One region of the Mesorhizobium sp. M1E.F.Ca.ET.045.02.1.1 genome, then DNA from elsewhere that is predicted to be linked to it. Evidence: predicted binding sites of a transcription regulator. Region 1 holds the regulator's gene; each other region holds the start of a gene.
What was found. The regulator PhoB, encoded in region 1, activates phosphate uptake and scavenging genes when phosphate is short. The targets are predictions, from matches to a motif close to TGTCATNNANCTGTCAT.
Positions count from the first base shown of each region.

Region 1 (10,282 bases):
TTCTTCACCCGCTGGCCGCCCATGGGTTCGAACTCAAACGCCAGCTTCTTCTCGACCTCCTTGGACACCTTCTCTGAAACGCAGACGCCGCCGGGATCAGCGAGCTGCTGCAGGCGAGCGGCGACATTGACACCCTCGCCGTAGCGATCGTCCCCTTCGACGATCACTTCTCCCAGATTGATCCCGAGGCGGACCTCGAAGCGCTCGCTTTCGGGGACACTTGCGTTGCGCTCCACCATGCCGCGTTGAAGGGTTACCGCGCACTCGACAGCATCGACTGCACTGCCGAATTCAGCCAGCAAACCGTCGCCCATCAGTTTGAAGATGCGCCCGTGATGCTTGCTGATCTCCGGCTGGAACAGCTCCTTACGGCTGGCCCTAAGCCGCTCGAAGGTCCCTCCCTCGTCCGCCTCCATCAGGGCCGAGTAAGCTACGACGTCGGCGGCAAGAATGGCCGCAAGCTTGCGTTCCATAGCACCACGGTGTGTGCTTCATGGCCAAGGGTGTCGCGCCAAATGCGCTCCACTCCGGCGATGCGATCACCGAACTCTAGCACGGCTGGAGCTTCCGGGCTAATCCGCAGTCCGCTTGAATGACCACTTAGGGTCAACGGCTGACCTTTGATCGGCGCCGCCAAGCTCACGCCCCGCCAGCGCCGCCAAGTCAACCCCCAGAACCGTCTGGTCCAGTCCACGGATGATCTTGGCCAATTCCATGCATTCGTCCTGCCGCACCTTGTTCTTCCGCCAGGCCATGCAGATCATGCGCTGCGGCATCGGCTCCCTGGAATGGCACGATCCTCAAGTCCGGCATGACGCTGGCGGCGCTTGCCGCCATTTCCGGAACCAGCGTCACGCCCAGCCCATGCGCCACCATCTGCAAAAGGATCGTCAGGCTGGTCGCGCCGTAGCTTGCCATCGCCACCGGCCGCACGCTGCCGCAGACCGCCAGCGCCTGCTCGCGCAGGCAGTGGCCTTCCTCGAGAAGCATCAGCCGCTCCAGCGCCGGGCTTTCCGGCGGCACCGGCGGCGAGGCGAAGGCTGGATCGCCGGCCGATGACGGTGACCGACAAGCCGCAGAAGTTCTTGATGCGCCAGGCGATGGTCGAAGAACTGGGGCTGGTGGCGCAGAAGACGGCGTGACGGGGTGTCTGCTTAGCGCAGCGCCATAGGCAGTCATTGAAACGATCAAAGCCGACGCCGGAGGCGACTTGCGTTTCAAAGGCTCTGCTCTGGCTCGGCGATCCTTGTCGGGTGGCCAGTCAATTGCAGATCAACACGAGCTTGCCCTTGACACCTCCCTGACCGAGCAGCTCCTGGGCGCGACGAGCCTCAATCAATGGCATCCGGTCGGCCACCATCGGCTTGATCTTCCCGTCGCGAAGCAGATCGAGCAAGACGCCGAGATCTTCGCGGAACCAAGCGAGCTTCCACCGTTTCAGATATTGTATGCTGTAGGGGAGTATGCGTCGTCGGCCTGGTGAAACGAAAGCGCGGACCGCGTACCACGCAGGTCGCAATATCCCGCGAAGACGGTAACGCAAGCCCCCTGCCAGTTGGCCCTTCTGCAGAAATGAAGTGAAGCCATAGGCTATGACGCGGCCACCAGGCCTCAGAGTACGAAACGAACGCCAGACATTGGCTTCGCCGACCCCATCGAAGACGACATCCACGCCGTCGTTTGTCAGACGATGAATCTCTTCGACAAAGTCAACTCGCTCGTAGTCGATCGGCGTGGCCCCGAGATCGGATACGATCTGATGGGCTGCAAGAGATGCAGTCCCATACATCTCCAGACCTGCCAGGCGGCCAAGTTGCAGCAGAGCCGTGCCGACTCCGCCGGCGGCGCCATGAATGAGGACCCGTTGACCCGGAGAGGCATGCCCAAGGCGATGCATCATCTGATAGGCCGTAACGTAGTTCAGCACGAGGCTGACTGCCTCGGCGGGATCGACACCAGTTGGAACCAGAGTGAGTTCATCTGCCGGCAGGCAAATGAACTGGGCGTAACCACCATGAATGGGAAGCGCCGCAACCATTTTACCAATCATGGCATGGGACACTCCCTCTCCGGCCTCATCGACGATGCCGACAATGTCCCATCCTGGCGTGAATGGCAGGGTCGTTTTCTCGGGATGAATCCCCTCCCGCATCAATAGCTCTGCGAAGGAGACGCCGGCGGCGATTGTTTGCACACGCAGTTCACCTGATGCCGGATGGGGCGCGTCCTCCTCCACGATCTCCAGAACTTCAGGTCCGCCATGGTGGCGAACAACGACGCGCAGAGACTTCATGGCAACCTCGGTCCAAATTGGACTCCTCCACTGAGGCAAACTCTAGTGGAAAGGTAGCGCGCGCTGGGATGGAGCGACTTGCTCCAGATCAACCCCACGAGAAGATCGGTCGCCACCCAACAAACAACTGCTCATTTGAGCAGAATGACATTGGGACGCAGCCGCGACAGCAGTTGGAATGGCCTCACATCAGCTGCCGTTGGGGGTGAGCGGAAACGAACGACAGGTTTGGGTCAGAAGCCGACATTGCCTGTGGCCCCTTCGCGGCCATCGGCAACCGCCTGCTATTGAGTTCTGCCCCTGAAACATGATTTCGATCCATCGGGAGGGCGGGACTCCAGAGCAATTCCAGGAAAAGTGTGAAGCGCGGTTTCCGTCCGCAATTGCGTGAAAACAAAGAGATGGAGTGGCTCGCCGTTTCCGTGAAACGGTGAACCGCCCTAGTCTTCCCTGATCGCGTAGCCCGCACCGCGGATGGTGCGGATGACGTCGGGCATGCGGCCATTGTTGACCGCCTTGCGCAGGCGTCCGACATGCACGTCCACCGTGCGCTCGTCGATATAGATCGTCTCGCCCCAGACATTGTCGAGCAGCTGGCTGCGCGAGAACACGCGGCCGGGATGCCGCATCATGAATTCGAGCAGCCGGAACTCGGTCGGGCCGAGCCTGATCTCGCTCTTCTTGCGGTAGACGCGGTGCGATTCACGGTCGAGCACGATGTCGCCGACCTTGAGCACGCTGGACAGCACCTCCGGCTTGGCGCGGCGCAGCAGCGCCTTGATCCTGGCCATGAATTCCGGCGTCGAGAACGGCTTGACCAGATAATCGTCGGCGCCCGTCGAGAGGCCGCGCACTCTGTCGCTCTCCTCGCCGCGCGCGGTCAGCATGATGATCGGCAGCCGTTCGGTCTCTGGCCGCATCCTCAGGCGCCGGCAGAGCTCGATGCCGGAAACCGCCGGCACCATCCAGTCGAGCACGAGCAGGTCGGGCACGTTTTCCTGCAGGCGGATCTCGGCCTCGTCGCCGCGTGTCACCACCTCGACCTGATAGCCTTCGGATTCGAGGTTGTAGCGGAGCAGCACCCCCAGCGGCTCCTCGTCCTCCACCACCATGATGCGTGGCGCGATCATTCAGCAGGTACCTTCGTTGTCAGGCCGCCGGCGCCGGCATCGCCGTCTCGTCCTGCTTCGGACGGTTCGCGGGCAATTGCGTGCCGGTCAGCACATAGTAGGCGTTCTCGGCGATGTTGGTCACATGGTCGCCGATGCGCTCAAGATTCTTGGCGCAGAACAATAAATGCGTGCAGGCCGTGATGTTGCGCGGATCCTCCATCATGTAGGTCAGGAGCTCGCGGAAGACGGAGGTGTATTTGACGTCGACGCGCTCGTCGTCGTTCCTGAGCTTGGCAAGCGCCGTGGCGTCGCCCGCGGTGTACTCCTCGATCACGCCCTGGACCTGGATCAGCACCAGCTGCGCCATCGAGTCGATGGAGTGCGACAGGTCGCGCGGCGCGGCGCTGATGCCGACCGAGCCGACGCGCTTGGCGATGTTCTTGGCGAGGTCGCCGATGCGCTCGAGGTCGCCGGCCATGCGGATCGCGCCGACCACGCTGCGCAGGTCGTCGGCCATGGGTTGCCGTTTGGCGATGAGCGTGATGGCGCGGTCGTCGAGCTCGCGCTGGCGCGCATCCATGATGGCGTCGTCGGAGACGACGCGCTGCGCCATCGCGTTGTCGGAATTGAGCAGAGCCTTGGTCGAAGCGCCGACCATGGAGCCGGCGAGATCGCCCATGTCGATGATGAGCTGGCTGATCTGCCTCAGATCCTCGTCGAAGGAAGCGACGGTGTGTTCGGCCATGATGGTATCCTCGTATGAACTCAGCCGAAGCGGCCGGTGATGTAGTCCTGCGTGCGCTTCTCGCGGGGCGAGGTGAAGATCTTCTCGGTCCGGTCGAACTCGACCAGCTCGCCGAGATACATGAACGCCGTCTGCCGCGACACGCGCGCCGCCTGCTGCATGTTGTGGGTGACGATCACGATCGTGTAGTCGGCCTGCAATTCGTCGATCAGTTCCTCGATCTTGGCCGTCGACAGCGGATCGAGCGCCGAGCACGGTTCGTCTAGCAGGATGACTTCCGGCTTCACCGCCACAGTGCGGGCGATGCAAAGCCGCTGCTGCTGACCGCCGGAAAGGCTCTGGCCGCTGGCGTTGAGCTTGTCCTTGACCTCGCTCCACAGCGCCGCGCGCTTCAGTGCCTGCTCGACGCGGTTGTCCATCTCGGTCTTGCTGATCTTCTCATACAGCCTGACGCCGAAGGCGATGTTCTCGTAAATCGACATCGGGAACGGCGTCGGCTTCTGGAACACCATGCCGATCTTGGTCCTGAGCAGGTTGAGGTCCTGCGAACGGTCGAGGATGTTCTTGCCGTCGAGCAGCACCTGGCCTTCGGCGTTCTGCTTCGGATAGAGCTCGTAGATGCGGTTCAGCACGCGCAGCAGCGTCGACTTCCCGCAACCCGACGGGCCGATGAAGGCGGTGACGCTGCGTTCGGGCAAGGACAGGTTGATGTCCTTCAGCGCCTTCGACTGGCCATAGTAGAAGTTGAGGTTCTTGACCTCGATCTTGGCCTTCTCGACGACGGTGTCGGCTACGTTCAGGTCGGTGGACAACATCGGTTTCATCTGTCCTCTCTGCGTCCGGTAAGGCTGCGGGCGAAGATGCTCAGCCCGAGAACCGTCAGGGTGATTATGAGTGCGCCCGTCCAGGCCAGTTGCTGCCACTCCTCATAGGGGCTCAGCGCGAACTGGAAGATGGTCACCGGCAGGCTGGCCATCGGCGCATTGAGATTGCTCGACCAGAACTGGTTGTTGAGCGCGGTGAAGAGCAGCGGCGCCGTCTCGCCGGAAATGCGGGCGATCGCCAGCAGGATGCCGGTGACGATGCCGGAAAGCGCCGCGCGATAGGCGACCGAGCGGATCACCACCCAGCGCGGCGCGCCGATGGCAGTGCCGGCTTCGCGCAGAGCGTTGGGCACAAGGTTGAGCATGTCCTCGGTGGTGCGCACCACGACGGGGATCACCAGGATGGACAGCGCGACCGCGCCGGCGATCGCCGAGAAGTGGCCCATCGGCCGCACCAGCAGCTCATAGACGAACAGGCCGACGATGATCGACGGCGCCGACAAGAGGATGTCGTTGATGAAGCGCACCACCGTGGTCAGCCGCGAGAAGCGCCCGTACTCGGCCATATAGGTTCCGGCGAGCACGCCGATCGGCGTGCCGACGATGATGCCGATGATGGTCATCACGATGCTGCCGTAGATGGCGTTGAGCAGGCCGCCGGCGTCGCCGGGCGGCGGCGTCATTTCGGTGAACACGGCCAGCGAGACGCCGGAGAGCCCCTTGTAGAGCAGCGCGCCGAGGATCAGCGCCAGCCAGGCGAGGCCGATTCCGGCAGCGATGACGCACAGCGCCATCATCACGGCGTTCTTGCGCTTGCGGCTTCGGTAGAGCGACGTGGCGGTCGACATCGGTCAGGCTCCCGTGCGGCTATCGATGCGCAACAGCATGTAGCGTGCGAGCGCGAGGATGATGAAGGTGATGATGAACAGGATCAGGCCGAGCGCCACCAGCGAGGAGGTGTAAAGCGCGCCGTCGGCCTCGGTGAATTCGTTGGCGATGGTCGCCGAGATCGTCGTGCCCGGCGCGAATAGCGAGGCGCTGATGCGGTGCGCATTGCCGATCACGAAGGTGACGGCCATCGTCTCGCCGAGCGCGCGGCCGAGACCGAGCATGACGCCGCCCATGATGCCGACGCGGGTATAGGGGATGACCACGCGCCGGGTCACCTCCCAGGTCGTGCAGCCTATGCCGCAGGCCGATTCCTTCAGCACCGCCGGCACCGTGTCGAACACGTCCTTGGTGATCGAGGTGATGAAGGGCAGCACCATGATGGCGAGGATCAACGACGACGTGAGCAGGCCGATGCCGTAGGGCGGACCGGCGAACAAGCTGGAGAGGCCCGGTATGCCGTGGAAAAGACTGATGATGAAGGGCTGCACCGTCGTCTGCAGGAACGGCGCGAAGACGAACAGGCCCCAGATGCCGTAGATGATCGAGGGGATGCCGGCGAGCAGCTCGACCGCAATGCCGATCGGGCGCCGGAGCGGCCGCGGGCAGAGCTCGGTCAGGAAGACGGCGATGCCGATGCCGATCGGCACGGCGATGATGATGGCGATGGCCGAAGTGACTATGGTGCCGTAGATCGGGGCCAGCGCGCCGAAGTTCTCGGTGACCGGATTCCAGGATTCGGTCGTCAGGAAGGATACGCCGAACTTCGACAGCGCCTCCCACGAGCCGGCGATCAGCGAGATGGCGACCCCGCCAAGCAGCACCAGCACGAGGATGGCGGAAGCGCGCGTGGCCGCCCGGAAGGCCATGTCGGTGAAGGCGAAGCGGCGCACCGTCGCTTCTCTGGTCCGCATGGCGGACGACGTCACGGCTTCGGAAACGGCAGTCATTTAGCCCCTCGCATTTCGGAAGAGAGACAGGAGGGCGCCGCAAGCGCCCTCCTCATTCCGTAAGAATTACATGCCGGAGAAGATCGGCTTGCCGTTGCTGTCGACGATATCCTTGCCCCACATATCCTCGACGCTCTTCACGACCGCGTCGGGCATCGGAACATAGTCGAGCTCGGCAGCCATGTCGTCGCCCTTGGCGTAGGACCAGGCGAAGAACTTGAGCGCTTCGCCGGTGGCCGCTGCATCGTCGGGCTTCTTGTAGACGAGGATCCAGGTGGCGGAGGTCATCGGCCAGGATTCGGCGCCAGCCTGGTTGGCCAGGATGACGCCGTAGCCCGGCTGCGAGCTCCAGTCGGCATTGGCCGCGGCGGCCGAGAACGCCGCGGCGGTCGGCTCGACCTTCTTGCCATCCTTGTTGATCAAGTCGGTATAGGTGAGCTTGTTCTGCTTGGCATAGGCGTATTCGACATAGCCGATGGCGCCGCCGGTCTGCGACACGTTGTTGGCGACGCCCTCATTGCCCTTGGCGCCGATGCCCACCGGCCACTCGAGCGCCTTGTCGACGCCGACCTTCGACTTCCAATCGGCGCTGACGTCGCCGAGATAGTAGCTGAAGTTGAACGTGGTGCCCGAGCCGTCCGAACGGTGGACGACCGCAATCGCCTGGTCGGGCAGCTTGACGTCGGGGTTGAGCTTCTTGATCGCCTCGTCATTCCAGTTGGTGATCTTGCCGATGAAGATGTCGGCCAGCGTCGGACCGTCGAGCACGAGCTCGCCCGGCTTGACACCTTCGAGGTTGACGACCGGAACGATGCCGCCCATCACCATCGGGAATTGTGCCAGCCCGGTGGAGTCGAGCTCGTCGCCCTTCAGCGGCGCATCGGAAGCGCCGAAGGTCACGGTCTTGGCCTTGATCTGCTTGATGCCGCCGCCGGAGCCGATCGACTGGTAGTTGAGGCCGGTGCCGGTCTCCTTTTTGTAGGCGTCGGCCCACTTGGCATAGATCGGATAGGGGAAGGTGGCGCCGGCGCCGGAGATGTCGGCGGCCATCGCGGCGGAGATCGAAAGGGTGGATGCCGCAGCCATTGCAATCGCAACGGCCGCCGAGCGGATGAAATGTCTCATGTGGCCTGCTCCTGTTCGGAATATGGTCTTTTGGCACCCGGTCTACCGGCGCCCGGTGAGCGCAATAGCTCCCGATTATTACAGTCGCATGACAGTTTCGTGTCAGCCCGGTAACGTCTGGACGGGGTTGTCTGGAAGGGGTCTGCGGCCGGCTCCGCCGAGCAGCCGGGAGTTTGCCGCGGGAATCAGTAACTTGTCTGACTTTCAAATTGAAAATTTGTCCCGGCGGCCGGATCTCGGCCGCCGGGAAATAAAATCCGGACGAGAGCGCGTTGCCCGAATGCCAGAGCGGATCATGGCCTAGCCATCGCCGAAAACAGGGTCCGTTGGGGTAGAGTCGACGCTGTTTCTATGCCGGCGGTCGCTGCTCCCGCCCGTAACCGAGGGGCGGAATCGACAGCTCCTATTGTCCTTGCTTGGCTTCGCTTTGGTATGGTGCGATCACACCATACGTCTGCCGGCTGACGGCGGGCTACTGCGGAAGGGAGCTATCTGTTTTTACGCAATTCCGGACGGAAAACCGTTACACACTTTTCCTGGAATTGCTTAGAGCGGCTCAGCTTTTCACAGAATCGCTGATCCGCTCTAAATGTTTGATTTTGCGCAATTCCGGACGGAAAACCGTTACACACTTTTCCTGGAATTGCTTAATGCATGTCGCCCAAAAGTGCGCAGCGGTTTTGGGAGAACGACATGCATCAAACAAAGACTTAAAGCGCGTCGCCTGAATCCGCCTCGTCGCGACGCGCTTTAGCTGGCGCTACGTCGGACCTCCGCGTCCGGGCCGAGCCATCTTTCGAGCTTCTCGAGCAGCGCCTTCGGGCTGATCGGCTTCGGCAGGTAATCGTCCATGCCGGCTTCCAGGCAGCGCTCGCGGTCCCCTTTCAGCGCGTGCGCGGTGACGCCGACGATCGGCACATGCGTCCCTATCTCCGCTTCGAGCCGGCGGATGGCCGCGGTCGCCTCCAGTCCGTTCATCTCCGGCATCGACACATCCATCAGGATCATGCGCGGATTGAGCTTGCCGAAAGCATCGAGCGCCTTGCGGCCGTTGCCGACGATCTCGAAATGATAGCGGGTCTCGCCGAGGATCTGCGTGAACACCAGTTGGTTCACCTCATTGTCCTCAGCGACGAGGATGTCGAGCCCACGCTCCACGCCGGCCGGACGCGGTCGCGCGCGGACGGGCGGCGGCTGCAGCAGGGCACGATCCGACGCCGCCGCGGGCGCCTGCGCCTGCGATGCCTGCGGCGCGCCATGCGCGGGACCGGCGCCCGCTATTAGCGGCGGCTGGGCGGCCGTCGTGCCGTGGCGATGACGCTGGATGGTGGCGACCAGCGTCTCCAAGAGGATGGAGGAGCGCGCCGGCTTGATCAGCTGCGCGTCGATGCCGAGATCGCGATAGGTGGCATTGGCCAGCGACTGGTCGACCGAGGTCAGCATGATGATCGGCGTATGCGCGAGGCCGGCGGTGTTGCGCACGATGCGCGCCATTTCGGCGCCGGTCATGCCCGGCATCTGGTAGTCGAGCACGACGCAATCGACAGGCACGCCGTAAGCGGCGGCGGCAATCAGCACCTTCAGTCCCTCGGCGCCGCTTTCGGCCGCGCAGGAATCGAAGGTCCACGACGCCATCTGCTCGCTGAGGATCGAGCGGTTGACGGCATTGTCGTCGACGATCAGCACACGCGCCCCGGTGACGTCGACCGGCATGATGCGCTGCCCGCCCTGCGCGGCCCGCGGCAGCGTGACGGTGAACCAGAATGTCGAGCCTTTGCCCTCGGCGCTGTCGACGCTGATCTCGCCGCCCATCATCTCGACCAGCCGCGAGGTGATGGCAAGGCCGAGCCCGGTGCCCTCGTGCCGCCTGGTCGAGGAGGTGTCGACCTGGCTGAACTTCTCGAACACCAGCTTCAGCTTGTCCTCGGGAATGCCGATGCCCGTGTCGGTGATCGAGATGGTGAGCCTGGTGCCGGCCGGAACCCGCTCGCCGGTGACGTCGACCAGCACGTGGCCTTCGTCGGTGAACTTCACCGCATTGCCGAGCAGGTTGGTGACGATCTGCCTGAGGCGGCCGACATCGCCGACGAACTGCCCGTCGAGCCCGGGCTGGACGCGGACGATGAGCTCGAGGTCCTTCTCCTTGGCGCGCGTCGAGACCAGCGTCGCCACATCCTCGATCGCCTCGGCGAGATTAAAGGGCGCCGGGTCGAGCACGAGCTGGCCGGCGTCGATCTTGGAGAAGTCGAGGATGTCGTTGATGATGGTGAGCAGGGCGTTGCCGGATTTGACGATGATGTCGGTGAACGTCTTCTGCTTCGAATCGAGAGCGGATTTGGCGAGCA
Region 1 covers NZ_CP034447.1:2,464,644-2,474,925, reverse strand. The annotation lists gene EJ070_RS12040 (adenylate/guanylate cyclase domain-containing protein) at 1-473, opposite strand, end outside; partial or broken gene EJ070_RS12035 (LysR substrate-binding domain-containing protein) at 672-1,053, opposite strand; gene EJ070_RS12030 (medium chain dehydrogenase/reductase family protein) at 1,262-2,293, opposite strand; gene phoB (phosphate regulon transcriptional regulator PhoB) at 2,734-3,423, opposite strand; gene phoU (phosphate signaling complex protein PhoU) at 3,443-4,150, opposite strand; gene pstB (phosphate ABC transporter ATP-binding protein PstB) at 4,171-4,974, opposite strand; gene pstA (phosphate ABC transporter permease PstA) at 4,971-5,822, opposite strand; gene pstC (phosphate ABC transporter permease subunit PstC) at 5,826-6,812, opposite strand; gene pstS (phosphate ABC transporter substrate-binding protein PstS) at 6,879-7,937, opposite strand; gene EJ070_RS11995 (response regulator) at 8,688-10,282, opposite strand, start outside.

Region 2 (10,282 bases), 410 kb from region 1:
CGGCGCCGGCCGCGAGAAGCGCATCTACGCGGTGCCGCCCTTCACCGACGTCGTCAGCCTCGATTTCGAGGACCACCCGTTCGAGGTGCAGACCTTCGACCAGCCCTGCGCGCTGTGCGGCGCCGAGAACGTCTATCTCGACGAGGTCATCCTCGACGACCATGGCGGCCACATGTTCGTCTGCTCGGACACCGACCACTGCGAGAAGCGCCGCAGCGACCCTACCTCCCCCTTGTGGGGAGGTCGCGCCGAAGGCGCGGGTGACTTGGCGACAACCCCCGCAACCCTCACCCCGGCGCTGCGCGCCGACCCTCCCCACAAGGGGGAGGGTAAGGAGGCCGAATGACCGACGAACCGCTGCTGCGCGTCTCCGCACTTTCCAAATTCTACGGCTCGCGCGTCGGCTGCGAGAACATCTCCTTCGACCTCTGGCCGGGCGAGGTTCTGGCGGTGGTCGGCGAATCCGGCTCGGGCAAGACGACGCTGCTCAACTGCCTGTCGACCCGGCTGTTGCCTTCTTCCGGCACGGCAAGCTACCGCATGCGCGATGGCCAATGGCGCGAGCTCTACCGCATGAGCGAGGCCGAGCGCCGCTTCCTGATGCGCACCGACTGGGGCTTTGTCCACCAGAACCCGGCGGACGGCCTGCGCATGACGGTGTCGGCCGGCGCCAATGTCGGCGAGCGGCTGATGGCCGTGGGCGACCGCCACTACGGCAGGATCCGCGCCACCGCTGTCGACTGGCTCTCCCGCGTCGAGATCGACGAGGACCGCATCGACGACGAGCCCCGCGCCTTTTCCGGCGGCATGCGCCAGCGCCTCCAGATCGCCCGCAACCTGGTGACCGGACCGCGGCTGGTGTTCATGGACGAGCCGACCGGCGGTCTCGACGTTTCGGTGCAGGCGCGCCTGCTCGACCTGTTGCGCGGCCTGGTCACCGACCTTGGCCTGGCGGCGATCGTCGTCACCCACGACCTCGCCGTGGCGCGGCTTCTCTCGCAGCGCATGATGGTGATGAAGGATGGCCGTGTCGTCGAAAGCGGACTCACCGACCGCGTGCTCGACGACCCGCGCGCGCCGTACACGCAGTTGCTCGTGTCTTCGATTTTACAGGTGTGATGATGGAACACATTTCCCCCGCACCTACCCCCACCCCGCTGCTTCGCAGCGACCCTCCCCACAAGGGGAGGGTAAAGCGCCGGCGCCCTACCTCCCCCTTGTGGGGAGGTCGGACCGAAGGTCCGGGCGGGGGTACTTCAGCCACCACGCAAACAGCGAAAGGAGCACTTTCTAATGCCCACCCCTCTCGTCGTTTCCGATGTCGCGAAAAGCTTCACCATGCACCTGCGCGACGGCGTCAGGCTGCCGGTGGTGGCGGGCGTCTCCTTCTCGATCCGTGCCGGCGAATGCGCGGTGCTTGGCGGCCCGTCGGGCGCCGGAAAAAGCTCGATCCTGAAGATGCTCTACGGCAATTACGCCGTCGATGAAGGCCAGATCATCGTCCAGCATGGAGACGGCCTGATCGACCTCGCCTCCGCCAGTCCGCGCACCGTGCTTGCCGTGCGCCGCCACACCATCGGCTATGTCAGCCAGTTCCTGCGCACCGTGCCGCGCGTCTCGGCGCTCGATGTCGTCGCCGAGCCGCTGGTCGAGCGCGGTGAGGACAGGGAAGGCGCGCGGGCGAAGGCTCGTTTCCTGTTGGCGCAGCTCAACCTCCCGGAAAAACTCTGGGCGCTGCCGCCGGCGACCTTCTCCGGTGGCGAGCAGCAGCGCGTCAACATCGCGCGCGGCTTCATCACCGAGCATCCTATCCTGCTGCTCGACGAGCCGACAGCTTCGCTCGACGCCAAAAACCGCGACGTCGTGGTCGAACTCGTCGCCGCCAAGAAGGCGGCGGGCGTCGCCCTGCTCGGCATCTTCCACGACCTGGATGTGCGCGACGCGGTGGCCGACCGCGTCATCGACGTCACCGCCTTCGCCGCCGGAAAGATCGCCGCATGAGAAAGCTTTCGGAGACGCCGCTGGTCCACGAGACGGCGCAAGTCGAGAACTCGAAGCTCGGCCGCTGGACCGAGATCGCCGAGCGCAGCCGTGTCTCTGAAAGCGAGCTCGGCGACTACTCCTACATGATGCAGGACTGCGCTGTCTGGTGCGCAACCATCGGCAAGTTTTCGAACATCGCGGCAAGCGTTCGCCTCAACGCCACCAATCATCCGACTTGGCGGCCGACGCTGCACCACTTCACCTACCGTGCCTCGGACTATTGGGACGACGCCGAGCATGAGAGCGAGTTCTTTGCCCAGCGCCGCGCCAAGCGCGTCACCATCGGCCACGACACCTGGCTCGGCCATGGCTCGACCGTGCTGCCCGGCGTGACCGTCGGCGATGGCGCGGCGGTCGGCGCCGGTGCCGTGGTGTCGAAGGATGTCGCGCCCTACACGATCGTCGCCGGCGTGCCGGCAAAACCGATCCGCGAGCGTTTCGACCGCCGCACCGCCGAGCGCTACCAGGCGCTCGCCTGGTGGGATTGGGACCATGCCCGGCTGCGCGCCGCGCTCGACGATTTTCGCGAGTTGGAGGCCGAGGCTTTCCTGGAAAAGTATGGCGGCTGAATCTCGTGAATGGTCAATAGTGAATGGCGGACAACAAGGTTCGGGCTGGGGAAGCCTTCACCATTCACATCCTTGACACACGACTCGGGCAGAGGCGATCTCCCCCAGGGAGATCGCCATGCTCGACAAAGTCAGACCCTCGCTTGCCTCCTTCTTCGAAGGCACCAACCCGATGCCGCCGATGCATCTCGGCACCCGCTATGACACATCGGGCAATTTCCTTTTCGAGCCGGGCAACACCGTTGTCAGCCACCTCGTCGAGGGCTCGCCATCCGAAGCCGCAATCATCGCGGTGCGCGAGCGTATCCTCTCCATGCCCGACGCCGATCGCCTCGCCTTCACGCCGATCTCCAGCCTGCATATGACCCTGTTCCAGGGCATCATAGAATACCGGCGCCGCCTTCCCTACTGGCCTTCCGATGTGCCGTTGAACACCAGCATCGACGACATCACTCGCCTCTATCTGGAGCGGCTGCAGGGCTTCGAGGGCAACGGTGCATTCAGGATCAAGGCCATCGGCGTCACGCCAAACGGCCTGACGGTCGCCGGTGCCACGGAAGAGGACCGTGCTATCCTCAAGGCATGGCGTGACGCGCTGTCGGTGCCGTTCGGCTATCGTCACCCCGACCACGACAGCTACATCTTCCACATCACCTTCGCTTACCAGATCCGCCGCCTCGCCGACGAACGAGTGTCAGCCTGGCAGGACCTGTTCGACGACTGCCTGTCGTTCCTCGACCGCGAGGCTCCAGTGATCGAATTGCGCCCGCCGGCCTTCTGCAGCTTCAAGGACATGAAGCACTTCGAGGAATTGCTGGTCCTTGGATGAGCCCGTGCATGTCGCCCAAAGGTGCCCAGCGGTTTTGGGACAACGACGTGCATAAACGACGATTCCTGCCTGTGGGTCGTAACAAAACTGACATCAATCCGACACCCCAGCTTCATGGGGCTGCGCTAGCGAAGGTTAACGGACCTTCAAAACTGCGACGTACCGGAGTCTTGCCATGTCAGCATCATCGGCCACGTTGGAAATCCGCGGCGTAACCCGACGATTTGGCAAGAACACCGCGGTCAGCGACATCAACGTATCGATCCCGCAGGGCCAGATGGTCGGCATCATCGGCCGTTCCGGCGCCGGCAAGTCGACGTTATTGCGCATGATCAACCGTCTCATCGATCCCAGCCAGGGATCGATTTTTTTTGACGGCTCCGACGTTTCCCGCCTGCAGGGCTCGCCGCTGCGCCGCTGGCAGCGCGACTGCGCCATGATCTTCCAGCAGTTCAACCTCGTGCCGCGCCTCGACGTCCTGACCAACGTTCTGCTCGGCCGCCTCAACCATCGCTCGACGCTTTCCAACCTGCTCGGCATGTTCTCGCGCACCGAATGCGCGGAGGCGGTGGCGGCTCTCGAGCGCCTCGACATCGCCCGCACCGCGCTGCAGCCGGCCGGCACGCTTTCCGGCGGCCAGCAGCAGCGCGTGGCGATCGCGCGCGCCATGATGCAGCAGCCGAAGGTGCTTCTGGCCGACGAGCCGATCGCCTCGCTCGACCCGCTCAACGCCAAGGTGGTCATGGATTCGCTGCGCGACATCAACCTGCGCGAAGGCATCACCGTCGTCACCAACCTGCATACGCTGGACACCGCCCGCGCCTACTGCACCCGCATCATCGGCATGGCCGCCGGCAAGGTCGTGTTCGACGGCGCGCCCGAGGATCTCGACCGCGACGCCGTGCGCACCGTCTATGGCGCCGATGCCAACGGCGTCGAGATCTCCGAGGCGATCACGTCGACCAGCGTCACCGTCAAGCCGAAGATCACCGCATCCGCCGGACCGCTCGAACCGGCCTTCCCTGGCTACTGAGTCCATTGCCCGGGCTGTAGCCGCTCCGGGCAAATCGTGGATTTCGGCAAAGAGCAACCCGGATCGCCCGTCCGCGTCAAAGGCAAAACTCAAAAATTCGAACGTCACCGGCGCGCAGCCGGAGCAACAGGAGAGAGATCAAAATGTTCAGGAAAATGGTTTTTGGCGCCGTATCGATGCTGGCCATGGCGGCAAGCGCCGCTCACGCCGCCGACATCAAGGAGTTCCGCGTCGGCATCCTCGGCGGTGAGAACGAGACCGACCGCCTGCGCAACTACCAGTGCCTTGCCGACCACCTCAAGGCCGAATTCGGCTTCGAGAAGGTGTCGCTGTTCCCGGCCGCCGACTATGACGGCGTCATCCAGGGTCTGCTCGGCGGCACGCTCGACTTCGCCGAGCTCGGCGCGTCCGGCTATGCCAGCGTCTACCTCAAGGACCCGAACGCGGTCACCCCGATCCTCACCACCAAGCAGACCGATGGCTCGACCGGCTACTATTCGATCGGCCTGGCGCTGAAGACTTCCGGCATCACCGACATCAAGTCGGCCAAGGGCAAGAAGCTCGGCTATGCCGATCCGGATTCGACTTCGGGCTATCTGATCCCGCTGACCCAGATTCCGAAGGACACCGGCGCCTCCAACGAGACCTATTTCGCCTCGACCCAGTTCAATGGCGGCCATGAGAACAACGTTCTGGCCGTTCGCGACGGCAAGGTCGACGTGGCGGTGGACGATTCCTCCGGCATCGGCGACTTCAAGAACGGCTACACCTCCGGCACCTTCCACAAGGAAGTCGCCAAGGGCGCCGTCGACCCGAACGACTTCGTCGAAGTCTGGCGCTCGGGCCTGATCCCGAACGGCCCGCTGGTTGTCCGCACAGCGATCGGCGCCGACATGACTGCCAAGCTCACCGACTTCTTCACCGCCCTCCCGGGCAAGGACAAGCCCTGCTTCGAGGGCGTCGAGGGCGGCGATTTCACCGGCTATGTCCCGGTGAAGCCGGACTTCTACAAAGTCATCGTCGAGGCCCGCAAAGCCGCGATCGGCGGCTGACGGCATCAGGAAGAAAGGGCGGCGTTTTGAAACGCCGCCCTTTTTGCATGCTCCGATCATGACAGCCTCAGCGACAATCCACTCCGAAGCAACCCGGCAGCAGGCGGACGCCTGGCGGCGCCAGACCTCGCTTCGCCGCTTCTACACCGCGCTAGGCGCCGGCCTGCTGCTTGTCGCCATGTTCGCGACGATGTGGTTCGCCGACGAGGCCAATGCCGGCCATTTCTTCGACCGGCTGCCGCATATCCTGGATTTCCTGAGCTGGCTGATCCCGAAGGACTGGAACGACGTCTGGCGGGCGCTGTTCGACATCGCCTCGCCGCATGACAAGGGCACGCAGGAATTCAACTTCCCGCTCGGCCGCGTCTACATCTGGGGCGGCATCTACATCCCCGAATATTTCGAGCTGATGCTGACCACCGTCAACGTGGCGCTGGTCTCGACCTTTATCGGCTTCGTCTTTGCCGTTCCCTTCTCCTTCATCGCCGCGCGCAACCTGACGCCGAGCCCGATCCTGCGGCTCGTCGTCAAGCGTTTCATGGAACTGCTGCGCGCTTTCCCGGAGATCGTCATCGCCGGGCTGTTCGCAGCCATCGTCTCGATCGGTCCGGTCGCCGCCATCATCGCCATCGGCCTGCATTCGATCGGCGCGCTGGGCAAGCTGTTCTACGAGATCAACGAGAACATCGACATGCGTCCCGAGGAGGGTCTGCGCGCGGTCGGCGCCAACTGGATCGAGCGCGTGCGCTTCGCCGACCTGCCGCAGGTGCTGCCCAATTTCATGTCCTACACGCTGCTCAGGATCGAGATCAACGTGCGCATCTCGACCATCATGGGCGCCGTCGGCGGCGGTGGCATCGGCGAGGAGCTGAAGCTTTCGATCTCGCGCGGCTTCGGCGCCAAGACGTTGGCGCTGGTGCTGCTGCTCTTTGTCACCATCTTCCTCGTCGACCAGTTCTCCGCCTGGCTGCGCCGCAAACTGGTCGGCGAGCAGGCCTTCCTGATGAGCGCTGCTTGACCATGGCTATGACAGTCGACGAAATCAGGGCCATCGAGGAACGCCACCCGCAGATATTCCAGCGGCCGGCCTACAGGCGCTTCTGGCCGCTGCTGCTGATCGCGGGCACGGTGCTCTATCTCGCCTATGCCTTGTGGTTCTTCAGCCTGCCGCAGGTGCTGAAAGAATCGCATTGGGAGCGCCTGCCGCTCTTCCTGTCGCAATGGATCAGCTACGACCTGCAGCCGGAATTCCGCCTCGACCAGCCACAGATCACGCCGAAGTATCCGCGCTTTTCCGCGCTTGGCGAGAACCCCAATCCGGACTGGGTGATCAGGAATCCCGACGGCACCTTCACCGTGCAGATCGACGGCAATGCAAAGTCCGTCATCTTCGACAAGACCAGGGCGACAATCGTCGCCAATGGCCAGAGGGTGCCTGTGTCGCTCACCAGCGGCAAGCCGCAGGTGTCCGGCCCGGTGCCGGACTGGGTGACCGTGCATGATGACGAGGTCGTCGCCAAGATGGGCTTTGCCGGCGAGGTGCGCATCACCGTCGACCGCGTCAAGGTGCGCAAGCGCTTCCTTGGCTGGGCGAATTTCGTCTTCGACACCCGCTCGCCCTTCTTCGGCAAGTCGGCCGGCGAGGTGTTTTCGCTGATCCTTTCGGGGCCTGAGCTCAAGCCCGGCACGTCGAACCTGGCTTTAGCCGCCGACAACATCTGGAACAACGCGCAGTGGCAGCATGGCGACGTCTGGACGAAGCTCTTGCAGACCATCGTCATGGCGTTCCTCGGCACGCTGCTCGGCGGCATCGTCGCCTTCCCGCTGGCCTTCTTCGCCGCCCGCAACATCACGCCGAGCGGCCTGCTCAGCCAGGTCCTGAAGCGCTTCTTCGATTTCATGCGCTCGGTCGACATGCTGATCTGGGCGCTGTTCTTCACCCGCGCCTTCGGCCCCGGCCCGCTCGCCGGCAGCGCCGCCATCTTCTTCACCGAGATCGGCACGCTCGGCAAAACCTATTCCGAGGCGCTGGAGAACATCGACGACAAGCCGCGCGAAGGCGTGCTGTCGACCGGCGCCAACGGCCTGCTCGTGCAGCGCTACGGCGTGCTGCCGGAGGTGGTGCCGATCTTCATCAGCCAGACACTCTACCAGTGGGAATCGAACACCCGCGGCGCGACCATCATCGGCGCCGTCGGCGCCGGCGGCATCGGCTTGAAGCTTTGGGAAGCGATGCGCACCAATTCTAACTGGGCGAACGTCTTCTACATGGTGCTGTTGACGCTGCTCGTCGTCTTCATCTTCGACAACATCTCGAACTTCCTGCGCAGGCGGCTGAGCCGCACGCTGCATGACTACAACCGGCTGCAGGCCGCGCAGGGATAACCTTGTGAACCATAGGCGCAGGCATCGTGCAGCGCCGAGCCAAGGGTCGACCCCCACTCCGTCGAGCTGCGCTCGACACCTCTCCCCCGATCGACGGGGTAGAGGAAAGGCGCCAGGCTGTCCGAGCCGACGCCTGTCCTCCTAGAGCATGATCCCGAAAAGTGGGAACCGGTTTTCGGAGAAAGATCATGCTCCAACAAAGATTTAGATTGTGGTGGCGATTCAACGAAACGCCATCACGGTCTAGGCCGAGGCTTTCTTCCTCTCCCGAGCCACGAGGCTCCCTTTCCTCTCCCTCCGGAGGGGGGAGAGGTGGCTCGGCGAAGCCGAGACGGAGTGGGGGAACCACCTGGCAACCGTTGCGAACGCAAATAGAAGTTGGACTAGGCGCAGGGCCTCTAAGCCGCCTTCCTCCACCCATCCCTGATATGCCTATACCCTTCGCGGTACACCGCCTCGGGGCTCTCGGCGAAATCGCGCCACACCTTCGTCGCCGCTGCCAAGTCCTTCAGCGAGCGTCCAAACGATTCAATCGTCAGCCAGTCGTCATAGCCGCTCTTGCGGATGGCTGAAAAAGTCTCCTTCCAGGGGACGTGGCCGCGCCCCGGCACGCCGCGGTCATTCTCCGAAATATGGATATGAACAATGTTCCTGCGATTGCGCGTATAGGCGCCGATCGGATCGGCTTCCTCGATATTGGCGTGGAAGGTGTCGTACATCGCCTTGACGTGAGGCCGGTCGATCGCGTCGATATGCTCCGACAGATCGTCCATCGTGTTCACCAGGTAGCATTCGAAGCGGTTGAGCGCTTCCAGCCCAACGGTGACGCCCTTCTTGCCGGCATGGTCGCCGATGGCGCGCTGCGAGGCGATCGAACGCTGCTTCTCGGCCGCTGTCGGCCCGCTGCCGGAGAAGGCGCCCAGCGTCGAGTGCAGCGGGCCGCTCAGCCGGTTCGCGCCAAGCGCCGCGCTGCAGTCGATCGCCCATTTCATGTAGTCGATACCGGCCTTGCGCGTCGCGGCATCGGGCGAGATCAGGTTCATCGCCGGATCGCCCATGGCCGAGACCGCGGTGCGTTCCAGGCCGATGCGGTCGAGCATCTCGCCGAGCTTTTTGTAGTCGTCAGGCCCGCCCGCGAAGACCGGGATCTCGACGCCGTCGAAGCCGGTTGCTTTGATGTCCTTCAGCAGCGCCTCATGCTTCGTCGAGACGCTGGTGGTCCACAGGAACATGCACATGCCGATCTTCATCGACATCCCCTCTCCCTCATCACCTTCGAACGAGGGGTGATGAGATTCAGGTCAGGCCGAGCCGAAAATGGCGGATTCCGAGAACCGGAGCGGAGCGTACTTGAAGTACGTGAGCACCGGAAGCGCAGGAAGCCGCCGTTTGCAGGCCGGCCTCACCTGAATATCGTCACCCCTAGAGCTTCGTCCACGCCCCATTCTTCTTCGACGACTTCACACAGGCCTCGATGAAGGCCATGCCTTCGACGCCGTCCGCGATCGTCGGGAAGACGACATCCTTGGCCAGCTTGCCGCCTTTGCGCCGTGCTGCCCGGATCGCCCGCGCGGCCTCCTGGTAGATGTTGGCGAAGCCTTCGAGATAGCCTTCCGGATGGCCGGACGGCACGCGCGTTACACGCGCCGCCACGGGCATCGCGCCGGCGCCGGCACGGGTCAGCAACTGCTTCGGCTGGCCGAACGGCGTGTACCACAGATAGTTCGGGTCGGCCTGCACCCATTCGAGCCCGCCCTTCGAGCCGTAGATGCGCAGCTTCAGCCCGTTCTCGTGGCCGGGCGCCACTTGGCTGGCCCAGATCATGCCCTTGGCGGGATGCTTGTTGCCGACCGGCTTGAAGCGCAGCATGACGTTGACATTGTCGTCGAGCTGCCGGCCCGGCACGAAGGCATCGAGATCGGCCGACAGCGAATCGAGCTCCAGGCCGGAAACGAAACGCGCAAGATTATAGGCATGCGTGCCGATGTCGCCGAGCGCGCCGCCGGCGCCGGCCTGCTTGGGGTCCGAGCGCCACGAGGCCTGCTTCTGGCCGGTAGCGGCAAGGTCCTCGGTCAACCAGTCCTGCGGATATTCCGACTGCACGATGCGAATGTCGCCAAGCTGGCCCTTGGCCACCATCTCACGCGCCTGGCGGATCATCGGATAGGCGGTGTAGTTGTGGGTGAGCACGAACACCTTGCCGGTCTTTTCCACCAGCGTCGCGAGCTTCTTCGCTTCGGCGAGCGAAGTCGCCAGCGGCTTGTCGCAGATGACGTGGATGCCTGCCTCGAGAAAGGCCTTGGCCGCCGGCACATGCACGTTGTTGGGCGTGACGATCGCCACCGCTTCGATGCCGTCCGGCCGCTTGGCC
Region 2 covers NZ_CP034447.1:2,874,961-2,885,242, reverse strand. The annotation lists gene EJ070_RS13940 (alpha-D-ribose 1-methylphosphonate 5-phosphate C-P-lyase PhnJ) at 1-346, shown strand, start outside; gene phnK (phosphonate C-P lyase system protein PhnK) at 343-1,119, shown strand; gene phnL (phosphonate C-P lyase system protein PhnL) at 1,294-2,001, shown strand; gene EJ070_RS13925 (DapH/DapD/GlmU-related protein) at 1,998-2,612, shown strand; gene EJ070_RS13920 (DUF1868 domain-containing protein) at 2,731-3,441, shown strand; gene phnC (phosphonate ABC transporter ATP-binding protein) at 3,617-4,474, shown strand; gene phnD (phosphonate ABC transporter substrate-binding protein) at 4,618-5,526, shown strand; gene phnE (phosphonate ABC transporter, permease protein PhnE) at 5,585-6,544, shown strand; gene phnE (phosphonate ABC transporter, permease protein PhnE) at 6,553-7,911, shown strand; gene EJ070_RS13895 (sugar phosphate isomerase/epimerase) at 8,310-9,161, opposite strand; gene EJ070_RS13890 (Gfo/Idh/MocA family oxidoreductase) at 9,334-10,282, opposite strand, start outside.
Region 2: the regulator PhoB is predicted to act here: its motif matches at 3,519-3,535, upstream of phnC (phosphonate ABC transporter ATP-binding protein).

Region 3 (10,282 bases), 810 kb from region 1:
CATGGATGAATTAATCCATTTCACTTGAGAATGGAACGTCCAAATCATTTTTTATGGTGTTCTTGCGCGAACTCGCTATGATGAGGCAGGAGAGAGAGCTTTCAATATGGCCGTGGGCGGAGCGACGATGGACGAACGGGTGCCTCGCGATTTCGAGACGTTGCGCACGACGATCCTGGAGCGTCGGCACAGCCTGCCCAAGCGCATCGCCCAGATCGCCGCCTATGCGCTCGACAATCCCGATGACATCGCCTTCGGCACCGCCGCAAGCATCGCCGCCTCGGCCGGCGTCCAGCCCTCGACGCTGATCCGCTTCGCCCAGCAACTCGGCTTCGACGGCTTTACCAGCCTGCAGCAGGTCTTTCGCGAGCGCCTGCGCGAGCGCAATTCCTCCTATGACGAGAGGCTCGCGGCACTGCGCGCCAAGGCCGAGGAAGGTGCCGGGCACCGGGCGATCTTCGACGGCTTCGTCGCTGCCGCCAGCACCTCGCTCAGCGACATTTCGCGCGCGTTGAACGATGTGCATTTCGAAGAGGCCGTCAACTTGCTGGCGAAAGCCGAGACCATCTATGTGCTGGCCAAGCGCCGCTCCTATCCGGTCGCGTCCTACATCGCCTATGCGCTGGGCAAGCTCAAGATCCGCAACCAGTTGATCGAATCGGCTGCCGGACTGAACGCCGAGATGATCGGCTTCGCCACGCCGCGTGACGCCGTCATCGCCATCAGCTTCTCGCCTTACGCGCCGGCGACCATCGAAGAGACGCGCTCGATCGCCGAGCAAGGCGTGCCGATCGTCGCCATCACCGACTCATCGTTTTCGCCGCTCGCCCAGTTCGCCAAGATCTGGTTCGAGGTGGCCGAAGCCGATTTCGGCGGCTTCCGCTCGATCTCGGCGACGATGGCGCTCGCCATGGCGCTGACCGTCGCGGTCGGCGAGAAGCGGCGCGACGCCGGCCGCAAGCGCAAGTCCTGACCGCCTCGCGTCAGCGTTTTTCCATCCGGGAATGCTCATTCCATATTGACTATGGATTGGAATTATTATTTCATATTGACGGCGCCACGCTGCCGTCCTCGCGTGCTGCCCACAACGACGCTGCTCTGCACAACAAGGCCGATGGGAGGTTCGAATGGGCGAAGCCGTGGAAGCGAAATATCCGCCGCTCGACGTCATCACGATCGGCCGCGCCTCGGTCGATCTCTATGGACAGCAGATCGGCTCGCGCCTGGAGGACATCACCTCCTTCGCCAAGTCGGTCGGCGGCTGCCCGGCCAATATTTCCGTCGGCACGGCAAGGCTCGGCCTGCGCTCGGCGCTGCTCACCCGCGTCGGCGACGAGCAGATGGGCCGCTTCATCCGCGAGCAGCTTCGGCGTGAGGGCGTCTCGGTCGACGGACTGAAGACCGACAAGGAGCGGCTGACCGCGCTCGTCCTGCTTTCCGTCGAGGACGAAGGCGTCTCGCCGATGATTTTTTATCGCTCCGACTGCGCCGACATGGCGTTGGCGGAAGAGGACATCGATGAAGCCTTCATCGCCTCGGCCCGCGCCGTCGTCGTCACCGGCACGCATTTCTCTCGCCCCAACTCGGACGCCGCGCAGCGCAAGGCGATCCGCCTCATGAAGGCCAAAGGCGGCAAGGTGGTCTTCGACATCGACTACCGTCCGAACCTCTGGGGCCTCGCCGGCCATGCCGAAGGCTTCGAGCGTTACGTCAAATCCGATCGCGTCTCGGCGCAGCTGAAGACCGTGCTGCCCGATTGCGATCTCATCGTCGGCACCGAGGAGGAGATCATGATTGCGTCGGGCGCCGACGATTGCCTGAGCGCGCTGAAGACGATCCGCTCCTTGTCCGCGGCCACCATCGTGCTCAAGCGCGGCGCCAAGGGCTGCATCGTCTATGACGGGCCGATCAGCGACGACCTCGAGGACGGCATCGTCGGCAAGGGTTTCCCGATCGAGGTCTACAACGTGCTCGGCGCCGGCGACGCCTTCATGTCCGGCTTCCTGCGCGGCTGGCTGGGCGGCGAAAGCTTTGCCACGGCCGCCACCTGGGCCAACGCCTGCGGCGCCTTCGCGGTGTCGCGCCTGCTCTGCGCCCCGGAATATCCGACCTTCGAGGAACTGCAGTTCTTCCTGAAGCACGGCAGCAAGCATCTGGCGCTGCGCAAGGACGAGGCGATCAACCACATCCATTGGGCGACGACGCGGCGGCGCGACATTCCCTCGCTGATGGCGCTCGCCTGCGATCATCGCATCCAGCTGGAGGACGTCGCGGCTAGAGTCGGCGCCGATGCTGCGCGCATCCCCGACTTCAAGGTGCTCACGGTCAAGGCGGCGGCCAAGGTCGCCGCCGGCCGCGACGGCTACGGCATGCTGATCGACGAGAAATATGGCCGCGACGCGATGTTCGAATTCGCCCGCCATCCCTTCGCCTGGCTCGGCCGCCCGGTCGAGTTGCCTGGCTCGCGGCCGCTACGCTTCGAATTCTCGCAGGATATCGGCTCGCAACTGGTCGAATGGCCGGTCGACCACTGCATCAAATGCCTGTGCTTCTATCGCCCGGACGATCCGGAAGCGCTGAAGACCGAGCAGCAGCAGAAGCTGCGGGCCCTGTTCGAGGCGGCGCGGAAAGTCGGCAGGGAACTTCTCGTCGAGATCATCGCCGGCAAGCACGGCAAGCTCGACGACACCACCATTCCGCGCGCGCTTGAAGAGCTCTATGCGCTGGGCATCAAGCCCGACTGGTGGAAGCTCGAGCCGCAGGCGTCCGCCAACGCCTGGGCGAAGATCGAGCAGGTGATCGTCAAGAACGACCCATGGTGCCGCGGCGTCGTGCTGCTCGGTCTCGAGGCGCCGCAGGACGAGTTGGTCGCGGCCTTTGCCGCAACGAGCAATGCGCCCATCGTCAAGGGATTTGCCGTCGGTCGCACCATCTTCATCAACGCCGCCGAACAATGGCTGGCCGGAAAAATGTCGGACGACGAGGCCGTCGCCGACATGGCCTCGCGCTTCGAGCAACTGACCGAGGCATGGCTTGCCGCGCGCGGCCGTAAAGCAGCATAAGAAGGCGGCCGCATAACAAGACGGCACAAGGAAAGCCGGAGGAAAACGACAATGACCAAGACCGTTCGCCTGACGATGGCGCAGGCGCTGACCCGCTTTCTGTCCCGCCAGATGACGGAGATCGACGGCAGACGAGTGCCGATCTTCGGCGGCGTCTGGGCGATCTTCGGCCATGGCAACGTCGCCGGCATCGGCGAGGCGCTCTACCAGGTGCGCGACGAGCTGCCGACCTTCCGCGCCCATAACGAGCAAGCGATGGCGCATGCGGCGATAGGCTACGCCAAGGCGAATTTCCGCCGCCGCTTCATGGCCGCCACCACTTCGATCGGCCCCGGCGCGCTGAACATGGTGACGGCGGCAGCCCTCGCCCATGTCAACCGGCTGCCGGTGCTTCTGCTCCCCGGCGATGTCTTCGCCAACCGCCTGCCCGACCCGGTGCTGCAGCAGGCCGAGGATTTCTCCGACGGCACGGCGAGCGTCAACGACTGCTTCCGCGCCGTCTCACGCTATTTCGACCGCATCACGCGGCCCGAGCAGATCATCCCGGCGCTGAACCGCGCCATGCAGGTCCTGACCGATCCGGCCGAATGTGGCCCGGTCACGCTCTCGCTCTGCCAGGACGTGCAGGCCGAGGCCTATGATTATCCCGAAAGCCTGTTCGCTGAGCGCGTCTGGACGCCGCGCAGGGTTCGCCCGGATCGCCACGAGCTGGCGAACGCCGTCGCGGCGCTGAAGGGCGCCAAGAAGCCGCTGGTGATCGCCGGCGGCGGCGTCCTTTATTCGCAGGCTTCGGGAGAACTGGCCAAGCTGGTGCAGGGCGCCGGCATTCCGGTCTGCGAGACGCAAGGCGGCAAGTCTTCGCTCTCCGACGATCATCCGCTCAACATGGCGGCGGTCGGCGTCACCGGCACCTCAGCCGCCAACCGGCTGGCCGAGGAAGCCGATGTCGTGCTCGCCGTCGGCACCCGGCTGCAGGATTTCACCACCGGCTCCTGGGCGTTGTTCAAGAATGCCGGCCGCACCATCATTGGGCTAAATACCCAGGTCTTCGACGCCGGCAAGCACTGGGCGCTGCCGCTGGTCGCCGACGCGGCCGAAGGCCTGGCCGAACTCAGTGCCGCGCTGAAAGGCTGGAAGGCGCCAACCGCCTGGACCGACAATGCGCTGAAGGGCAAGAAGGACTGGCAGGCCGCCGCCGCCAAGGTCACGGCCTCGACCAATGCCGCCTATCCCTCGGACGCGCAGGTGATTGGCGCCGTGCAGCGCGCCATGGGCTCCGGCGTCACCTTGCTGCATGCCGCCGGCGGTCTGCCGGGCGAATTGCACAAGCTCTGGCAGGCGGGCGCGCCCGGCTCCTACCACGCCGAATACGGCTTCTCGACCATGGGCTATGAGATCGCCGGTGGCCTCGGCGTCAAGATGGCCAAGCCCGATCAGGAGGTCGTCGTCATGGTCGGCGACGGCTCCTATTTGATGCTCAATTCCGAGATCGCGACTTCGGTGATGCTCGGCCTGAAACTCACCATCGTGCTGCTCGACAACCGCGGCTATGGCTGCATCAACCGGCTGCAGATGGCGACCGGCGGCGCCAACTTCAACAATCTGCTCAAGGACGCGCGCCACGAGGTGATGCCCGACGTCGACTTCGCCGCCCACGCGGCAAGCCTCGGCGCCGTCGCCGAGAAGGTGGCGTCGATAGCCGAGCTGGAGACGGCGCTGGCCAAGGCGAAGCAAAACAGCAAGACCACCGTGCTGGTCATCGACACCGATCCGCTGGTGTCGACCGAGGCCGGCGGCCATTGGTGGGATGTCGCCGTGCCGGAAGTCTCATCGCGGGCACAGGTAAACGCCGCGCGCAAGGCGTATGAGGGCAAAAAGCAGATGCAGAGCATCGGTGACTAAAGCCGGCGCCGCCAACTCCCTACCTCCCCCTTGTGGGGAGGTCGGACCCGAAAGTCCGGGTGGGGGTCGGCGCCGCATCCCACCCCGCTGCTGCGCAGCGACCCTCCCCACAAGGGGGAGGGTAGGCACGAACCTGATACTGGAGTGACGACTTGAAAGCCAAACTGGGCATGTCCCCCATCGCGTGGTGGAATGACGATCTCGTGGAATTGAGCGATGACGTGTCGCTGGAGGAGTGTCTGCGCCAGTCGCGCTCGGCGGGCTTCACCGGCATGGAGATGGGCCGCCGCTTCCCCAACGATCCGAAAGTGATGCTGCCGATCCTGAAGGAAGCCGACGTCACGCTCTGCGGCGGCTGGTTCTCCGGCACGCTGGTCAACGAGGACCTGGCCAGGAACAAGGATCGTATCCAGCCGATGATCGACCTGTTCAAGGCGGTCGACGCGCCCTGCATCGTCTATGGCGAGGTCGGTCGTTCCATCCAGGGCGACCGCTCCAAGCCTCTGGCCACCAAGCCGAAGCTCACCGGTGACGAGATGAAGGCCTATGGCCGTCGCGTCACCGAATTCGGCGAATGGTGCGCCGATCAAGGCATGCCGCTCTCCTATCACCACCACATGGCGGCTGTGGTCGAGACCGAGCCGGAGCTCGATTCCTTCATGCGCCATTCCGGCGAAGGCATCCCGCTGTTGCTCGATGCCGGCCATCTCGCCTTTGCCGGCGGCGACGTGCTGCGCGCCATCGACAACCATCACAAGCGCATCAACCACGTCCATGTGAAGGATGTGCGCATGGGCGTCATCGACAGCCTCGACCGCACGAAACAGTCCTTCCTCGATGCCGTGGCGCTCGGCGCCTTCACCGTGCCGGGCGACGGCTCGCTCGATTTCGGCGCCATCGTGCAGAAGTTCGCCGACCACGGCTATGAAGGCTGGTTCGTGGTCGAGGCCGAGCAGGACCCGAAGAAGAACCCGCCGCTCAAGATGGCGCAGGTCGGGCACAAGGAACTGATGCGGGTGATGACGGCCGCCGGCTATACGGTGGAGACGCAAGGCTTCCCGGCGTAAACGGTGGATTTGCCATGGCGCGCGGTTTATCCGTTGCGCTTTGGGCAGATCCTGGATTGGCGCGATGAAAGACTATGAGCACCCCTTCTTCCGGCCATTGTGGCGACGCATCGCCGTCGTGGCCGTCTGTTTGATCTGGTCGGTGATCGAATTCGCCTCCGGCACGCCCTTCTGGGGCGTCATCGCGCTCGGCTTCGCCGGCTACGCGGTGTGGCAGTTCTTCTACCTCTACAAGCCGGCCGAGGAGAACAAGGCCGGCCCCGAACCGAAGGAGTGACCGCAATGTCGAAACTGCTCGTCAAGGCCGACAAGGGCCACGGCCACGTCGCCCACGTCACCCCGCAAAGCGCCGGCTGGACTTATGTCGGTTTCGATCTCCACCGCTTGCGGCCGGGCGAGACCGCAGCCGGCAAGACGGGCGATCGCGAGGTCTGCCTGGTCTTCGTTACCGGCAAGGGCAAGACATCCGCCGGCGGCAAGGATCTCGGCCTGCTCGGCGAGCGCATGTCGCCCTTCGAGGGCAAGCCCTGGTCGGTCTATGTGCCGCAAGGCTCCGACTGGTCGGTGACCGCCGACACCGAGCTGGAGCTCGCCGTCTGCTCGGCGCCGGGCCTTGCCGGTGGTCTTCCCGTCCGCGTCATCGGGCCTGACGATCTCGGCCAGGAAGTGCGCGGCAAGGGCACCAATACCCGCTACGTTACCAACATCCTGCCCGAGGGTAAGCCGGCCGACTCGCTGCTGGTGGTCGAGGTCATAACTCCCGGTGGCCACACCTCCAGCTATCCGCCGCACAAGCACGACCAGGACAATCTCCCCGCGGAGTCCTATCTCGAGGAGACCTATTACCACCGCCTCAATCCGCCGCAGGGCTTCGCCTTCCAGCGCGTCTACACCGATGCCGACAGGAACGGCGTGCGCGATCTGGACGAGGCGATGGCGATCGAGGACGGCGATGTCGTGCTGGTGCCGAAGGGCTATCACCCGTGCGCGGCCTGCCACGGCTACGATCTCTACTACCTCAACGTCATGGCCGGCCCGAAGCGGACGTGGAAATTCCACAACGCGGCCGAGCACGAATGGCTGATGAAGGCCTGAGCTCTTTATGACGCTCAACTTGTTGGTCCAGCTCGGGAAAATCGTCGGCTAAGGACCGCCAGGGGTTGTTTGCCTTCGAAAACCCATGAAAGCTTCGTCAATCCGTCATGGAAATCACCTATGGCAGCGGTCTGACGAGGACTTTCCATGCGCTACGCCATCTATTTCACCCCACGGCAGGACGAGCCGCTGGCGCGCATCGCCGCCAATTGGCTTGGCCGCGATCCCTTCGGCGCGGCGACGCGCCCGGTCGAGGCCGTAGGTGAGCTGTCGGCGGCGGAAGTCGCTTTCCACACGGCTTCGGCCAGGCGCTACGGCTTCCATGCGACGCTTAAGGCGCCGTTCGGGCTGGCTTCGAATGAGACGGAAGCCTCGCTGCGCGCCGCCCTCGATAGTTTCGCCGAGGCGACGCCGCCGGTCGTCATCCCGCGCCTCGTTGTCGGCCAGATCGACGGCTTCTTCGCCCTGGTGCCTGAAACTCCGTTCGAGCCGCTCAACAGCTTCGCCGGCGAGGTCGTGCGCGCCTTCGACCGCTTCCGCGCGCCGCTGACCGAAGCGGAGATCGAGCGGCGCAGCCCCGATTCCCTGAAGCCGCAGGAATTCCGCAACCTGTGCCAGTGGGGCTACCCTTACGTCTTCGAGACGTTCCGCTTCCACATGACGTTGTCGGGACGCGTCGGGCCACAGGAAAGCCCACGTCTTCGTGCAGCAATCGACAGCCTGTTCGCGGATGTGCTGCAGCGTCCGGTACCGGTGGATGCGCTGACATTGTTCGTCGAAACCGAGCCCGGCGCGCCGTTTATGGCGCTTTCCCACCATGCGCTTGGGCGCCGCCCGGCCAGAAAGACCGCCTGATTTGACCGCCTGATATGATCGCCCAAAATGATCGCTTGAAATAGGACTGCTGAAATGACCGCCGAGACCGTTTTGAACAACGCCCGCATCGTGCTGCCCGACGAGATCGTCGAGGGCTCGCTGCTGCTGCGCGATGGCCAGATTGCCGCGATCGAGCCGGGCGCCGCCCGCGCCGGCGAGGACATGGGCGGCGACTACATCATCCCGGGTCTGGTCGAGCTGCACACCGACCACCTCGAAGGCCACTACGCGCCGCGCCCGAAAGTGCGCTGGAACCCGATCGCCGCCGTGCTTGCTCACGACGCCCAGGTGGCGACCGCCGGCATCACCACGGTGCTCGATGCCTTGCGCGTCGGCATGGACGAGGACGCCGACCTGAAGTCCGACGACGTGCGCAAGCTCGCCGACGCGATCGAGGACAGCGTGCGCCAGGATCGGCTTAGGGCCGACCATTTCATCCATCTGCGCTGCGAGGTATCGGCGCCGGACTGCCTGGAAGCCTTCGCCAACTTCGAGACCGACGACAGGGTGAAGCTCGCCTCGCTGATGGACCATGCGCCGGGCCAGCGCCAGTTCGTCAACCTCGAGACCTATGCCTACTACTACCAGCGCAAGCTGAAGCTGACCGACCGCGACTTCCAGAAATTCTGCGAGAAGCGGATGGCCGAATCGGCCATGAACTCCGGTCCGAACCGCATCTTCATTTCCGCCGCCTGCCACGAGCGCGGCATCGTGCTCGCCAGCCATGACGATGCGACGGCCGGCCATGTCGACGAAGCGGTGGAGCAGGGTGTGCGCGTCGCCGAGTTCCCGACCACCGAGGAGGCGGCAAAGGCCTCGAAGGCGGCAGGCCTCGGCGTGCTGATGGGCGCGCCCAACGTCATGCGCGGCGCCTCGCATTCGGGCAATGTCTCGGCCAGGGCGCTGGCCGGCGACGGCCTGCTCGACATCCTGTCGTCCGACTACATCCCCTTCAGCCTGATCCAGTCGGCTTTCTTCCTCGGCGATGTCGTCGAGGGCATCTCGCTGCCGCGGGCGGTCGCCATGGTCTCGAAGAACCCGGCGGAAGCGGTCGGCCTTAGCGATCGCGGCGTCATCGAGCCCGGCCGGCGCGCCGATCTCGTGCGCGTGCGTGTCGACGAGCACGTGCCGGTTGTTCGCACCGTCTGGCGCGAAGGACGCCGGGTCGCATGATGGTTTCGGCGTTGATCGAGCGCGAACTGGCCGACACGCTTCCCATCCGCAACGGCGTCTTCGTCGCCGTTGTCGGCCCGAGCGGCGCCGGCAAGGACACGGTGATCGGCTTCGCCAAGGCGCGCTTTGCCGGCGAGACGCGGCTGGAATTCGTGCGTCGCGTCATCACCCGGCCGAGCGATTCCGCGAGCGAGGACCACGACACGCTGGCCGACGCCGCCTTCGCCGAGGCGGAGGCCGATGGCGCCTTTGCCATCTGCTGGGACGCGCATGGCCTGCGCTATGGCTTGCCGGCCGATGTCGACTGGGCCGTCGCCAACGGCCATGTGGCCGTGGCCAATGTATCGCGCGCGATCATCCCGGCGCTGCGCGAGCGCTACGCCAATCTGGCGGTGGTCGAGATCACCGCCACGCCCGAAATCCTCGCCGAGCGGCTGGCGGCGCGCGGCCGCGAATCGCGCGGCGAGGTGCTGGCCCGCCTGGCGCGCAGCACGAGCGTGACGCTGTCCGGTCCGGACGTCACCTCGATCGACAACAGCGGCGCCAGGGAAATTGCCGGCGAGCGCTTCGCCGAGGTGCTGCGCAAGGCGATGGCGTTCTCGGACCTGTCGGATCAGATCTAGCGCCTTTTCCTTCTCCCCTTGTGGGAGAAGGTGGCCGCGAAGCGGCCGGGTGAGGGGTGCTGGACGGAGTGAGGCGTGGAAGATCAAAGGGTTTGAAACGCCCCCGAGGCAGCGATCCTTCCAACACCCCTCATCCGTCTCGGCGCTTCGCGCCGATCCACCTTCTCCCACAAGGGGAGAAGGGGGAGGCAGTGCTACTCCGCCGGCGCGCCGGCGACGTTCCTGCGCGTCGCCTCCAGCATCCGGCGCCGGGCGCGGAACACGCCCCATTGCTGATCGACCAGCACGCCGATCAGGATGACGCCGCCCATCACCGCGAAGTTCAGCGAGGAGGGGATGCCGAGCAGGTTGACCAGATTCTGCAGTTCCTGCAGCAGCACGGTGCCGAGGATGACGCCCACCAGCGAGCCCTCGCCGCCGCGCAGCGAGAAGCCGCCGAGCACCGCCGCGGCGATCGCGTAAAGCTCGTAGAACTGGCCATGGC
Region 3 covers NZ_CP034447.1:1,656,842-1,667,123, reverse strand. The annotation lists gene EJ070_RS07790 (MurR/RpiR family transcriptional regulator) at 128-973, shown strand; gene iolC (5-dehydro-2-deoxygluconokinase) at 1,128-3,062, shown strand; gene iolD (3D-(3,5/4)-trihydroxycyclohexane-1,2-dione acylhydrolase (decyclizing)) at 3,114-4,964, shown strand; gene iolE (myo-inosose-2 dehydratase) at 5,117-6,031, shown strand; gene EJ070_RS07770 (DUF3329 domain-containing protein) at 6,096-6,308, shown strand; gene iolB (5-deoxy-glucuronate isomerase) at 6,314-7,126, shown strand; gene EJ070_RS07760 (DUF1045 domain-containing protein) at 7,274-7,981, shown strand; gene EJ070_RS07755 (alpha-D-ribose 1-methylphosphonate 5-triphosphate diphosphatase) at 8,036-9,175, shown strand; gene phnN (phosphonate metabolism protein/1,5-bisphosphokinase (PRPP-forming) PhnN) at 9,172-9,798, shown strand; gene EJ070_RS07745 (ABC transporter permease) at 9,993-10,282, opposite strand, start outside.
Region 3: the regulator PhoB is predicted to act here: its motif matches at 7,219-7,235, upstream of EJ070_RS07760 (DUF1045 domain-containing protein).